Regions from separate parts of the Nitritalea sp. genome, predicted to be linked through region 3. Evidence: riboswitches for the same ligand, from Rfam matches in the RefSeq annotation. Region 3 holds a riboswitch; each other region holds the start of a gene.
What was found. Region 3 has a riboswitch for S-adenosylmethionine ahead of ACXIT9_RS01790 (trans-sulfuration enzyme family protein). Riboswitches for the same ligand answer to the same signal wherever they lie in the genome.
Positions count from the first base shown of each region.

Region 1: it holds a riboswitch for S-adenosylmethionine, as region 3 does, so the genes downstream of both, ACXIT9_RS08310 (O-acetylhomoserine aminocarboxypropyltransferase/cysteine synthase family protein) here and ACXIT9_RS01790 (trans-sulfuration enzyme family protein) in region 3, are expected to answer to the same signal.
Region 2: it holds a riboswitch for S-adenosylmethionine, as region 3 does, so the genes downstream of both, ACXIT9_RS01320 (homocysteine S-methyltransferase family protein) here and ACXIT9_RS01790 (trans-sulfuration enzyme family protein) in region 3, are expected to answer to the same signal.

Region 1 covers NZ_JBSZCV010000009.1:134,214-138,821, reverse strand. The annotation lists gene ACXIT9_RS08315 (homoserine O-acetyltransferase family protein) at 1-733, opposite strand, end outside; gene ACXIT9_RS08310 (O-acetylhomoserine aminocarboxypropyltransferase/cysteine synthase family protein) at 744-2,072, opposite strand; SAM riboswitch class I at 2,482-2,590, opposite strand; gene ACXIT9_RS08305 (acyloxyacyl hydrolase) at 2,736-3,818, shown strand; gene ACXIT9_RS08300 (S41 family peptidase) at 3,881-4,608, shown strand, end outside.
Region 2 covers NZ_JBSZCV010000004.1:76,530-81,137, forward strand. The annotation lists gene metH (methionine synthase) at 1-1,142, opposite strand, end outside; gene ACXIT9_RS01320 (homocysteine S-methyltransferase family protein) at 1,139-2,182, opposite strand; SAM riboswitch class I at 2,239-2,349, opposite strand; gene ACXIT9_RS01325 (DUF6268 family outer membrane beta-barrel protein) at 2,598-3,716, opposite strand; gene ACXIT9_RS01330 (DUF2147 domain-containing protein) at 3,727-4,173, opposite strand; gene ACXIT9_RS01335 (hypothetical protein) at 4,206-4,608, opposite strand, start outside.
Region 3 covers NZ_JBSZCV010000004.1:191,148-195,755, reverse strand. The annotation lists gene ACXIT9_RS01800 (Lrp/AsnC family transcriptional regulator) at 1-40, opposite strand, end outside; gene ACXIT9_RS01795 (tol-pal system protein YbgF) at 251-1,453, opposite strand; gene ACXIT9_RS01790 (trans-sulfuration enzyme family protein) at 1,450-2,607, opposite strand; SAM riboswitch class I at 2,671-2,773, opposite strand; gene pth (aminoacyl-tRNA hydrolase) at 2,871-3,431, opposite strand; gene ACXIT9_RS01780 (50S ribosomal protein L25/general stress protein Ctc) at 3,541-4,116, opposite strand; gene ACXIT9_RS01775 (ribose-phosphate pyrophosphokinase) at 4,145-4,608, opposite strand, start outside.

The sequences.
Region 1 (4,608 bases), on a different contig from region 3:
GGTAGGCACTCACCCGAAAGTGGTCTAGCTTCTCCTCCGCGTCGTTTTGCTTCGCGGCCAGATTATCGGGATGTCGGTAGGAAATCATAGCCATAGCACGGGCGGCTTCCAAGCCCTTTTTGCCCGCCTCCGGGCTACGCGTTCCCCAGCTTTGGTCGGCAGCTATAGCCATGCGCTGCGCCTCATTAAAGGCGATCAACCAAGGCCGGGACTTGGCATTTGATGCCAGGATGATGGCATGTTCCAGGGATTCCCCCAGGTGATGTGCCCACTCCAGTCCTACCTGACCTCCGAGGGAGCCCCCGATAAGCGTATGAATCCGCCGTATGCCCAGATGCTCACGCAGTAAATCTAAGGCACGCGCCATATCCCGTGTGGTAAGTTGAGGAAAATCATAGTAATAGGGCTGCCCACTGTCAGGATCCACGCTGAGGGGATGGCTGGAGCCATAGCAGGAGCCCAGCAGGTTTGCGCATACGATGTAATGCCTATCCGGATCATAAAACTTATCCTCTCCGATTAGGCCATTCCACCATTCATGCGGTTTCGCATCCCCCGTGAGTGCATGCACCACCCAGATGACATTATCCTTCTCCGGTTTTAGGTGTCCACTACAGGTATATTTCAGGGTAAACCCAGCCAGCACTTCCCCCGATTCCAGCGGAAAAGGGGCCGTGTGGTGAAAATAGTCTTCAGTCATATCCACGATGAGATAAGGCGCTTGTAGATTCATAGTTCTTCACTTAGGCTTGCTCAGGTACCTGGCGCTGTGCCACCACCTGAAAGGCCTGCTCGAAATCTGCTTTTATATCTTCTATATGCTCGATGCCCAGGGACACGCGCAGCAAACTGTCGCTCACACCTGCCGCTGCACGGGCCTCTGCGCTGAGCTGCTGATGCGTCGTGGCGGCGGGCTGAATAATTAGGGTTTTCGCGTCCCCGACATTCGCCACATGTGAAACCAGCTGAAGGGCATCGATGCAGGCCGAAGTAGCGGAGGCATCTGCCTCTAGCTCGAAACTCAACACTCCTCCAAAGCCGTGCCGCAAATATTTCTTGGCATTTTCATGGTAGGGGGAGCTGGCCAGCCCCGGGTAGTGAACCTTCCGGACCAGCGGATGTGCCTCCAGCCATTGCGCCAGCTCGAGGGCATTGTCCACGGTGCGCTGCACGCGCAAAGATAAGGTCTCGAGTCCTTGTAATAAAAGGAAGGAGTTAAATGGGCTGAGTGCCGGCCCCATGTCGCGCAGCCCTTCCACGCGTGTTTTGATGGAAAAGGCCACATTGGGAAGCCCCAGCGGATTACCCTCTCCGAAAGTATCCCAAAATTTCAGGCCATGATAGCCCTCAGAGGGCTCGGTAAACTGCGGGAACTTGCCATTCGCCCAGTTGAAATTCCCCCCATCTACGATGATACCGCCGATGGAAGTGCCATGGCCGCCGATCCACTTGGTGGCAGAAGCGGTCACGATGTGGGCGCCCAGCTTGAGCGGCTGTGCGAGGTAGCCCCCCGCCCCGAAGGTATTATCCACGACGATGGGCAAGCCATGGCGCTCGGCTACCTCTCGGATCGCGTCGAAATCGGGCACACTGAAAGAGGGGTTACCGATCGTTTCCAAGTAAATCGCACGTGTGTTCGCATCGATATGGACTTCAAAGTCGGCAGCATTCAGGCTGGAAGCGAAGCGCGCCTCGATTCCCAGCCGCTTGAAGGACACTTTAAACTGATTGTAGGTGCCTCCGTAAAGGTGCGGCGCTGCCACGAAGTTTTGCCCACTTTCTAGAAGCGTGTGCAGCGCCAGAAACTGAGCTGCCTGCCCGGAGGCCGTAGCCACCGCCGCGACGCCCCCTTCCAGCGCCGCGACGCGCTCTTCGAACACGGCTGTAGTGGGATTCATGATGCGTGTGTAAATATTTCCAAACTCTTTCAGCGCAAATAAATTCGCGCCATGCGCGGCCGAATTAAAGGTGTAAGAGGTCGTTTGATACAAGGGTACCGCACGGCTATTCGTGCTCGGGTCCGGCTGCTGGCCGGCATGTAACTGAAGGGTTTCGAATCTGTACGTTGACATAAGTAGTGGTTTATAGGATTAGGAATGTAAAGAAAGGTGAGGGGCCACAGAAAGGGCCCGTAGGAGCGGAGGTGCTTTAAACGAAATCGCCAGAAGGATAAAGACAAAAGAAAGCTTTGCCTTAGCCAAATCGCTTAAAGCATACGCATACAGCAACAGCCTTGGCTGCTACCAATAGGTAAAAGGAAAGAAATTCGAAAAGAGCCGATGGGGCTTCCCTGCGGACCATGCGATGGCCGGTTAGCTGAAGGAAGTAATGGGCTCAGGAGAAAAGGCTGCTTTGCGCGGAGCGCAAAAACAGGGGAAAGGAGGCGTGACAAACCTTCCTGCAAAGCTGGTAGGGTACAAGAAGCTTTCGCTTGGGAAATAGAGGTAAAGAAAACGTCAGGTATAAATCTCATGGTCGAAGAATTTATAGTTCCTTCGGCTGTATCAACCGATGGCAGGAATTGGCACCTTGGATTTTCCAGGTTGCCAGAGGGTCATAGAGCCTGTCTCTCGCCTCTTCTATATAAATCCCACCACATAAAAAATGCGTTAGGATGCTTCAAAGGTCTCGCATCGCGCCGATTTATCCAAGGTTTTCTCTAATTTTTTTTTCAAACCCTCTTTTTTGGCCCTCGGGCCTGTAACTTTCCCTAAAAAAATTAGTCTATTAAGAGGATGAAACAGCTGCTTGTTTTCTTTTTTGCTCTCAGCCTATACAGCGTTCACAGCCCGCTACAGGCGCAGGTACGTCACCCGAAGCGCATCAGTGCGGAGGGCAGTACGGGCTTTATTATCGCTCATGCACGCGATCTGGTGGAGGTCTCCCAGACCCAGCCTTTCGGTGGGGCGATTTCCCTGGACTGGGCGCAGACGAGCCTGCGGCAGTGGGAGCGCTGCCAGTGTCACCATTACCTAGGGCTTCGCCTGCACTATCATAATTTTAACAATCCGCAGGTTTTGGGCGCGGCACTTAGCTTGACGGCAGACTTCGAGCCCATCCTTTGGCAAAGCCCAGACCGTCGCTGGCAGTTTAGCTTGCGCAGTGGCATCGGCCCCGCCTACCTGAACCGCCTGTTCGACCCGGAAACGAATCCGGACAATACCTTTTTTTCGGCGCCTATCAGTTTTTTGTTGTACACCAGCCCGACACTCAGCTATCAGTTCAGTACCCACTGGGGGCTTTCTGCGGCATTTAACTACCATCATATTTCGAATGGCGGGCAGCGGCAGCCGAATCGGGGCATGAACTATCCGATGTGGGGCTTGGGGCTGCGCTACTTTCCTTCCGGCCATCCCCAGTGGGAGCGGCATCAAGCGGCAGCAGCTCCGCGGAGCTGGCTCTGGGAGGTGGAGAGTGGCCTGACCAACCGTAGCGTGCCCGATCAGGACCGACGGGGCCTCACTGCGGGGCTGGCTCTGGGTGCCAAGCGGCGGGTAAACAACTTGCAGTCCCTGGGCGTAGGGGTAGAATTTATTCAGGATGAGGCGTTTCGGGCGCGCCCTGAGGCGCAAAGCGGCAGTATCATCGCTCCTTTCCTGTCCCATACCTTATGGGTGGGGCGGGTGCAGTTTGAGCAGCGGCTCGCCTGGTATGCCCTTAAGCCGGAGGGCTATCAGCCGGAGGCCTTCTATCAGCGCTACCTCTTGTTCTACGAGCTCTTTCCGGGCTTTGCGGTGGGCGCCTCCCTGAAAGCCCATGCGCAGGTGGCCCAAAACCTCGATCTCCGCGTCCGTTACCAGCGTCCCTTCCGCAGGTAATCAAATAATCCCTGTTATGCTGTGATTTTTTATGTATTTTCGGCCGCAACAATTTTAACTTTATGCAGCGCATCATACGACTATTTAAGCGGTGTGGCTTGGCCGCCACGCTTTTTTTGGCCGGAGGCCTGAGTATGGCGGCGAGTCCCCAGTGGCTCCGCTACCCAGCGATCTCTCCCGATGGCCAACATATCGCCTTTACCTATAAAGGAGATATTTTTATCGTCCCCAGTGCCGGAGGGGCTGCCCAGCAGTGGACCAGCCATGAAGGGCATGACTTTATGCCGGTGTGGTCTCCCGATGGCAAGCAGCTGGCTTTCGCCTCGGATCGCTATGGTAATTTTGACGTCTTCGTCCTCAACCTGGAGGCAGGGGATGAGCGCCGGCTAACCTTTCACTCAAATGACGAATTCCCGTACACCTTTACCCCGGATGGCAAGCAGGTGCTTTTCAGTACCAGCCGCCTGGATGATGCTGCCCATCGGCAGTACCCGACCGGATCGCAGCCTGAACTGTATCAGGTAGCTGCTGGGGGTGGCCGTGTGGATCAGGTGTGGACGCTCCCCGCTGAGGCGGTGGTGTTCAGTGCGGACGGGCAGCGCATGCTGTATCAGGATAAAAAAGGCGGTGAGAATGAGTGGCGCAAGAAGCATACCTCGGCCATCACGCGGGACATTTGGATGTATGAGAAGAGCAGTGGCCAGCATCAGCAGCTGACCCGCTTTGCTGGTGAGGATCGCAATCCTGTTTTCGATCCTAAGAACCCTGATTTTTACTATTTCCTAAGTGA
Region 2 (4,608 bases), 110 kb from region 3:
GGCAAAAACATTTTGCCCTCGCCGAACAGATCTCCCACCACATTCATGCCGTCCATCAGCGGACCCTCGATCACATGCAGCGGGTTTTTAAGCTCCACACGCGCAGCCTCCGTGTCCTCGATAATATGATCTAAGATCCCCTTCACCAGGGCATGCTCGATGCGTTTAGCAACAGGCAATTCGCGCCAAGCGGCCGTTTGCACCTCCTTTTTATCGCCTGCCTTCACCGTTTCGGCAAAACTCAGTAGCGCCTCCGTAGCTCCCTCATGCCGATCGAAGAGCACATCTTCGACTTTCTCCAACAGATCTTTCGGAATATCGTCATAGACCTCCAGCATGGAGGGATTCACGATACCCATATCCATACCATGGCGAATGGCATGATAGAGAAAAGCTGCATGCATGGCTTCACGCACCGGATTATTTCCTCGGAAACTAAAGCTCACATTGCTAACTCCACCACTGACCTTAGCGCCTGGAAGGTTTTGCTTGATCCAGCGCGTGCTATGGAAGAAGTCCAATGCATTTTTCCGATGTTCCTCCATCCCGGTAGCCACGGGAAAGATGTTTGGATCGAAAATGATATCTTGCGGATTAAAGCGTACCGTTTCCACCAGCAGTTTATAGCTGCGTGAACAGATTTCTACCCTACGGGCATAAGTATCCGCCTGCCCCTTTTCATCGAAGGCCATCACCACCACTGCGGCGCCAAACTTTTTTATCGTTTTAGCCTGCTGGATAAACTCTTCCTCCCCATTTTTAAGTGAAATAGAGTTCACGATAGCCTTTCCTTGCACACATTTTAAGCCAGCCAGGATAATTTCCCAGCGTGAGCTATCGATCATGATCGGAATTCGGCTAATCTCCGGCTCTGAGGCGATAAGATGTAGAAAGCGCGTCATCGCCTCCACCCCATCAAGCATCCCCTCATCCATGCAGACATCCAGAATTTGGGCTCCGCCCCGCACCTGATCCAGCGCCACTTCCAGCGCTTCATCATACTGTCCATTTAAAATCAAGCGTGCGAAACGCTTAGATCCCGTCACATTCGTCCGCTCGCCGATGTTCACAAAATTCAGCTCCGGGGTAAACACTAAGGGCTCTAGCCCAGAAAGTTGTAAATAATTTCGTCCTCTTCTCATACCTGCACGTCTTCTTCTTGTAAGGGTCTTGGGCTGTACTTGGCGGCTGCCGCCGCAATGGCCGCAATATGTTCTGGCGTCGTTCCGCAGCATCCTCCTAAGATATTTACCCAGCCGGAAGCCAAAAATTCTTCTACCTGTTGTGCCATCTCCCCAGGCCCTTGATCATAGGCCCCAAAGGCGTTTGGAAGCCCCGCATTCGGGTAGGCACTCACATAAAAGGGAGCCTTATCAGCCAAGACTTTTAGGTAGGGGCGCAACTCTCTAGCCCCAAGTGCACAGTTCAGTCCGATACTTAAAAGCGGCACATGGGAAACCGAAATCAAAAAGGCCTCTGTCGTCTGTCCCGAAAGGGTACGGCCAGAAGCATCCGTGATGGTGCCTGACATCATAATCGGAATCCCTCCCTCCCGCGGATCCAGCGGCAAACCTCTTTTTTCATAGACCTCTTGGATGGCATAAAGTGCCGCCTTCGCATTTAAAGTATCAAATACTGTCTCAATAAGCAAAATATCCACGCCCCCATCCAAAAGCCCTTCTACCTGCTCGGTGTACGCCGCTGCCAACTGGTCAAAGGTTATGGCTCGATAACCAGGGTCGTTTACATCAGGAGAAATAGAGGCTGTGCGGTTCGTGGGTCCAAGAGCCCCTGCCACGAAACGCGGCTTGTCGGGATTTTTGGCCGTATAGGCCTTCGCTGCCTCAGCAGCTATCTCCGCAGAAGATTTATTAATCGCATAGGCCAAATGCTCCAGGGCATAATCGGCCTGAGCGATGCTGGTCCCGCTAAAGGTATTGGTTTCAATCAGGTCGCTGCCTGCCTCCAGATAGGCCTCATGGATGGCGCGGATCACATCCGGACGGCTGAGCGAAAGCAAATCATTATTACCCTTCAATGGCTTCGGATGATCTTGTAAATCAGGAGTTCGGAAATCAGCCTCCTGCAAGCCGTGTCGCTGGATCATGGTGCCCATGGCTCCATCTAAGATCAAAATACGTTTGGATAGGGCGTCTAAGAGTAACTCGGTTCTGTTCATCATAGCTAATCACAAAATGCCTATCAAGAACCGGAAGAAAAATACTGGGATTCAACTACCGCTCATCTCTATTTTCTCCTAGTTAGGATTAGTAGAAAATGGGAATTAGCACCTTGCTAGAGGTTGCTAAGACGTCATCGGGCCCGTCCCTCAGTCTTTCTTGATAAGCAATTTCAAAATTAACAGATAAATCAATAAAAGCGTTCTAAATCAGTAAAAAAATAAGTTGCTCCTTATCGGAGCGATAAATCCCCCTCGCATTTTTCGCATTCACCTCCTCCCCCTACGCACCTAAATGACAGACCACACAGCAGGAAGGAACAGGGAAGGGGCATAAAAAAAATCGCCCCGAACGGAGCGATTTTCAAGGTAGGACTTGCCTCCTCAGGATGTATAAGTGTGTTCGAACTAAGTTTTTTTATAAAGTTACAAAACTTATCCCCACATTAAAATAGAGCGGATTACCTAGGTTATTCCGCATACCGAACTCCTGTGTTCCGAAGAAACCTCTAAAGAACTCACGTCCTCCATCTAGCTCATCCGCATCAAAGGACCAGTCGAAGCGATAGCCTGCCTGCATATTAAACCAAAAAGGACCTGTGATTTGCTTTTGATACTCCAGACGTGGACGCAGCTCACCTCGACGAATTTCGAAGCTGTTATTTCCTCTGCTGAATTCGTCGATTCGGTAACTTTGTCCCTCCAGCTCGAAGCCGAAAAGCAGTAAGGAAGTCTTACTAAAATTATAGCGACCACTGGCACGAGCAGGGAATAGGATCTCTGTCCCCCACTTGCGGTCCGGGCTCGTCCAGTCGTACATCACCACCGGAATATAATTCATATTCCCTACACGATAGGTACGCGAAAGGCCGACACCCCAGCGCTTGAGATCAGAAACACGTTTCCCATAAATGGCCGCCGCACTAACGCGCACGGTATTAAATGGCTGAAAGCCAAAATCAAAATTACCGCTCATGTCCAGCTGCCCTTGAAAGACGAAAAAGGACTTTTCATTAATAGGCACAAACACGGTATTGGTCCAGTTGAGATTACGTAGGCCATCTTCGTTTAAAATTTGCGCCAAGCCCCGCTCACCGCCTCCCGTGTCGCCCTGGATATCGGTAATCTGATAGCGCACATCCATAAAATTGATCCCCGACTGCCAAACTAGGTTACTCTTGGAGATCACAGGAATGACACTATTGAAGCGAAAACCTCCGGTGTAGTTGGCCCGAGCGGTTTGTGCCGGATCTGGATTTTCATCCACGCCGAAGCCGGTATTTTCGGAGGCCGGGAATCTGGTTTGCGAAAAGCGCATGTCATAAGGGGTCTGCACATCCCAGCCGATCATAAAAAACCGCTGCGGGGACATCCCGACGATAGTAGGCTTGGCAAAGGCCTTTCCCCCTTTTTCATCCACAAACTCTAGTTCTCCATAGAGGTCCCAGTCCTCTTCCTCTTCTTCTCCTTGGGCGAATGCACCATAAGAAAAACTAAGCCCTGCGAACAGGGCCAAGCAGGCTAAATGTCTCTTCATAGGTATCGCTTTAGCCTTTGATTTTTAAACGTTTCCAGGTGTCCGTTCTACCGAAGGTCTTCACCCCTACATAGCCTCGGATATCCAAGGTATTATCGTCCTTCATCGTGATCACACAGTTGTAGGTATTCCCAGATTCCGGGTCATAGATGGTTCCTTCTGTCCATTCTCCTTTTCCGTTATACACGAAATCCTTTAGCATGCGGTAGCCCCGTAAAGGCACATTACGCATGGACTCATCAGGATTATTCTGGTCTACTTTCGGCTTGCCTGTGCTCGGGTCATTAGGCTCTTTGAGCCAAACGATACGGCCATAAAACTTATCTTCGATCTGATCGATTTTTACTCTTACTTTACCGTTACTCGGCTCCCAGACCCCAGTGATTGCATCGGCGTCTTGCGCCGACACATAAAAAGCCATAAGCAAGAAGCTGCATAAAAAGAGTAGTTTTTTCATAATTGGTTTTTTTAGGTGTATTGTAGGATAGTTTACTTGACTAATAGTTCAAAGGTTACGTAAAGTTCCATCACGACATCCTCCCAATACTCCTCTTGGTTGAGATCAAAGTCTGCCACGAAGGTAATTCTACCATCTTTCATGAAACCATCGGCCAGATTAGCTTGCTTTTGGGCGAGGCCCAAATCCATCGGGCTATTCACTAAAATCTCTCCCTCATAGAGGGCCACCCGGCTCATATCGACCGATTTAGAAGTTACTTCCAGGACGATCTTTTGCATGTCGATGGGTTCTCCCGTATACTGGATTTGAATGCCGCTGATCTGTGCCCGCGTGATGGTGGAACCATCGATTTGGTTTTGGCGTAATACTTCTGCCACATCAAACTCCCAAGTAGCCTGCGCCATATTAGAACCCTCAAAGAGTGGCCCTTCC
Region 3 (4,608 bases):
GGTCGATTTTGTCAAATTTTACTCTTACGCTGTTATCCATAGATGAAAGTATTTACAGAATAATATCTTGTGCAAAGTTAGGTATAATAAATATTATTTTAAAGCAATTGCTGAGAAAAAGGTGTGTAAACACGAAATATTCTTGTTCGTAGCTGTGCTCTAGCAAAAGCATTCGGGGTAAACTAGGCCAATAACCATGCCAATTCAAATATTCTCTTGCTGAACTTCTTTGGTAAACGGAAAAATGAATTCAAAGTTTATTCTTTTTAATAAAATTTCGTGCTTCCTTATGTGCAGGATGCTTTCTTTTGGCGAACTTTTTAACCTGATTGAAATAGGATTTGGCTTCGTTTTTTTTGCCTTCCTGGGTAGCCATTTTACCCAGTGCCAGTAAGCTATACAGGTAATAGCCACTTTCCTGTGCCTCAGACTCCTCTCCGAAGGCCAGTGTGCGCTTGTAATAGGCCTTCGCCTGCGGCAAATCGTTTCTACGCTCGTGGTACTGGGCGATATAAAATGCGGCATAGCGCCCACTGTTTGCCTCATAGCCGGTCTGTTTGGCATCTAGACGTCTTAAGATTTCCTCTGAAACCTCCTTGCACTCGTACCACTTGCCTACTGTGTATAGGTTGCGCGCATGCGACCGGTGGAAAAAGGCATTGTTCGGGTACTTGTCCATCAGATAGTCCGTAATGGCCAAAGATTTAAAGGGGCTACCTTCGGCATTGGCATACAGCATATATAAAAAATATTGCGCTTCCACGCGGGAATAAAAGGCATTATTGGCCACATATTCCAGCAGCTCGATGCCCTTTTCTTTGTTGCCCTTAGGAAAAAAGGCGACCACAGGCTTCAGTAGAGGGTAATTTTCTGGTATCCACACCGAGTAATAGTTGAACAGCGCATCCCCTAGTACCAGCTCAGGACTCATCTCCTCGTCCCCATCTTTACTTAAGTTAAGGTATTTCAGAGCATTTTTCCCGGCCAGCGTAGCCTTCGTCCAGGATCTTCGCTCCGAATACAGGCGCCCCTGAAAGCCATAGGCGGCTGCTAGGAAAAAAGTGGCCTCCTTATTTTCCGCATCCCGTTTGAGCAAGCTTTTGGCCTTGTCGATGACTACGTCCATCTGCCCGATGAAGCGCTCATCGTAGCGCTCGTTATCGAGGTCGGGTAAAATTTTCCACCAGCTGCTTAGCCCTTGTAAAAAGTAGGGAAGCGGATGCTCGGGATATTCGTATTCCAGCACTTTAAAGCCCCTGTCCGCCTCTCGGAAATCAAAATTATACAGGCTATTCACATAGCGCGTGATGCGAAACTGCAGTCCCTTATCTAAAAGCAGGTATTCGCTGCGATTGTCCACGCTGTCTGTAGCGAGAGGGGCAGGTTGCGCGAAAGCAAGGGCTCCCAAAAGGAGCCCCATAAATAAGAAAAAACCAAATCGTTTTTTTATCATAGTGCTTGTTCGATATCCGCTATGATATCGTCCACATGCTCCAAGCCGACCGACAGGCGTATCAGGCCTGGTGTGATCTGGACACGTTCCCGCTCTTCAGGGCTCAACTTACTATGCGTCGTAGAAGCGGGGTGTGTGACGATACTTCTGGCGTCTCCCAGGTTAGCGGTAAAACTGATCATGTTCAGTCGATCGATAAAGGCAGCGGCAGCGGCGGCACCTTCTTTCAGATCTAAAGTTACTATACCCCCTCCGTGGCGCATTTGTTTCACGGCCACGGCATATTGTGGATGACTTTCTAGAAACGGATAATTCACCCGCTTTATTTTGGCATGCCCCTCGAAATGTCGTGCTATTTTTAGCGCATTCTCACAGTGCCGGTCCATACGTACGGCTAAGGTCTCCATGCTCTTGTCCAGTATCCAGGCATTAAAGGGGGAGATGGAGGGGCCCGTGTGCCGGGCAAAGAAGCGCACCTGCTCGATGAGCGCTTTACTTCCTAAAATCAATCCTCCCAGCACGCGCCCCTGTCCATCGATGAACTTAGTGGCGCTATGGGTCACCAAGTGTGCTCCCCATCGCGCCGGCTGCTGCAGGTAAGGGGTAGCGAAACAGTTGTCCACCACCAAGATAAGCCCATGCTCCCGCGCAAAGTTCCCGGCCCATTCTAAGTCGATGAGTTCCAAGCCCGGATTAGAGGGGGTTTCCAAAAAGAGCATTTTAGTATTCGGCTGCAGTAATTTGTCCCACTGCTGGTAATCGGAGATATCTCCATAGGTAGAGGTGATGCCCCAGCGTGGGAAAACGCGTGTCAACAGTTGGTGCGTGGAGCCGAAAAGGGAGCGGGAGGCTAAAATATGGTCTCCCTGGCTGAGCAGGGCCGCGATACTGCCAAACATGGCGGCCATCCCGGAGGCGGTTACCATGCCGTCTTCGGTGCCTTCTGCCAGGCATACTTTTTCCAGCAGGGAGCTGGTATTTGGATTCGCGTAGCGGGAATAAATTTGCCCTTCCTGTTCTTCGGCGAACAGGGCTCTGGCTTGTTCGGCGGAATCAAAGGTAAAGCTAGAGGTAAGGTGAATGGGGCTGGAATGTCCGGCGGCGTTAGAAGGTTGCGCCCCGGCGCGGATCGCCTGTGTTTCGAAATGTGCCATGAATTCAGGGTTCTTTTTTAAGCTATAAAGACCATCGCCCCGTGCACATCTTGCTCATTGACCCGTTTATAGTTCCCGGATAGGGGCAGGATGTGGCACCATGGACACAAGTGGCCGGTTGCCAGAGGGTCATCGAGCCTGTTCTCTCGCCTCTTCTTTATAAAGGTGAATACTTCTTTTGTTACAAAGAAAGCAGGTGGCAGCCAGAAAACAAAATGCCAGCTGCTTTCTCTTTTTGGGCCGCAGCCCAAAAGCCGAGTGGGCTACTCATTAAACTGGGTCATGGTATGGGCGATCCCGATGCTGCCAAAGGCCTCAATCATGGCGATGGCCCGGTCCATATGTTCAGGCAGGGCATCGATTTCAGCCTGGGTCCAGCGTCCAAGCACATAATCCACTTGGCGGCCCTTCGGAAAGTCGTCCCCGATGCCGAACTTCAGACGCGGATAGTCTTGCCCACCGGTTAGGGCTTCGATGTTTTTTAGACCGTTATGTCCTGCTGCGGAGCCTTTGGCGCGCATGCGCAATTTACCGAAAGGCAAAGCAACATCATCGACAACCACCAGCACATGGGATTTTTCGATCTTCAGCTCTGCCATCCAGTGGCTTACCGCTTTCCCACTCAGGTTCATGTAGGTCGTCGGCTTGATGAGGTGAAACTGTCGAGACTTAAAGCTGAAGTGGCTGTAAAAGGCATGGCGGCCTGAACTCCAGCGGACTTGATGCTTGTCTGCTAAACGATCTAAGGTGAGAAAACCCACATTATGGCGGGTCAATTCATATTCGGGGCCGATATTTCCGAGGCCAACGATTAAGTATTTCATGGGCAGTGAGGCTTATGAGGGCGGCCGTAGGAAGCTATCGGCCAGAAACAAGACATCCTGCCACAGCGCAAAGGCTGGGCAGGATGTGGGTATGTCAGATAGAAAAAGCTTACTCAGCTGTTTTCTTACCGCGAAGTGCTCTTGGGATACCGATCGTAGCGATAGAAACGTTCGGGCTCGTTAGGATTTCGAAACCTTCTACACTTAGTTCAGAAACTTTCACAGACTTTCCTAAGTCTAGGTGAGAAATGTCTACGTTGATCTTATCAGGCAGTGCGCTCGCTAAACCTTTTACCTTTAGGGTACGGGCTTTGATTTCGAGTTTACCCCCTTTTTGGATACCTGGAGAGTTTCCTACGATATTAACAGGGATCTCCATCTTAACAGGACGGTCTTCGCTGAATGCTAAGAAATCTGCGTGCAAAAGAACCTCAGATACCGGATGGAACTGTGTGTCTTTTAAAAGCGCTTTGATTTTTTGACCTTCGATGTTTAACTCTACTAAGTGAACATCTGGCGTGTAAACGAGCGGGCGGAAAAGAATCGCAGGTGCATAGAAGTGAATCTGCTCTTCGATACCCGGTCCGTAAACCACAGAAGGAACTTGACCGTCTTCTCTAAGCTCTTTTAAAGTAGCACTGTCGAGATTTGCTCTTTTAAACCCTATAATCTCTAAAGATTTCATAGTAAATTAAGAATAAGTTATAAATAAATTAAATAAAGAGTGCACTGATGGAGGAATTTCCGGTCACGGCATGGATCGCTTTCGCGAAAAGATCGGACACGGATAAAACCCGAATTTTACTCGATTCCTGCGCTAGTGGAATCGTATCGGTGATGACCAATTCCTCTAAAACAGAGTTGTTAATGTTTTCGTAGGCTTTGCCAGAAAGTACCCCATGGGTGGCAATGGCTCGCACTGAGAGGGCTCCTTTTTCCAGGATGATTTGTGCCGCCCGGCACAAAGTACCTGCTGTGTCCACTAAATCATCGATAAGAACCACATCCTTGCCTTCCACATCTCCGATAACCTGCATGGAAGCCACCTCGTTGGCACGCTTTCGATGCTTGTCACAGACAACCATCTCCACCGCGAAATGCTTGGCATAGGCACGCGCACGCGCCACACCCCCCACATCCGGAGCAGCGAAAATCAAGTTGTCCCGATTCAGCCTTT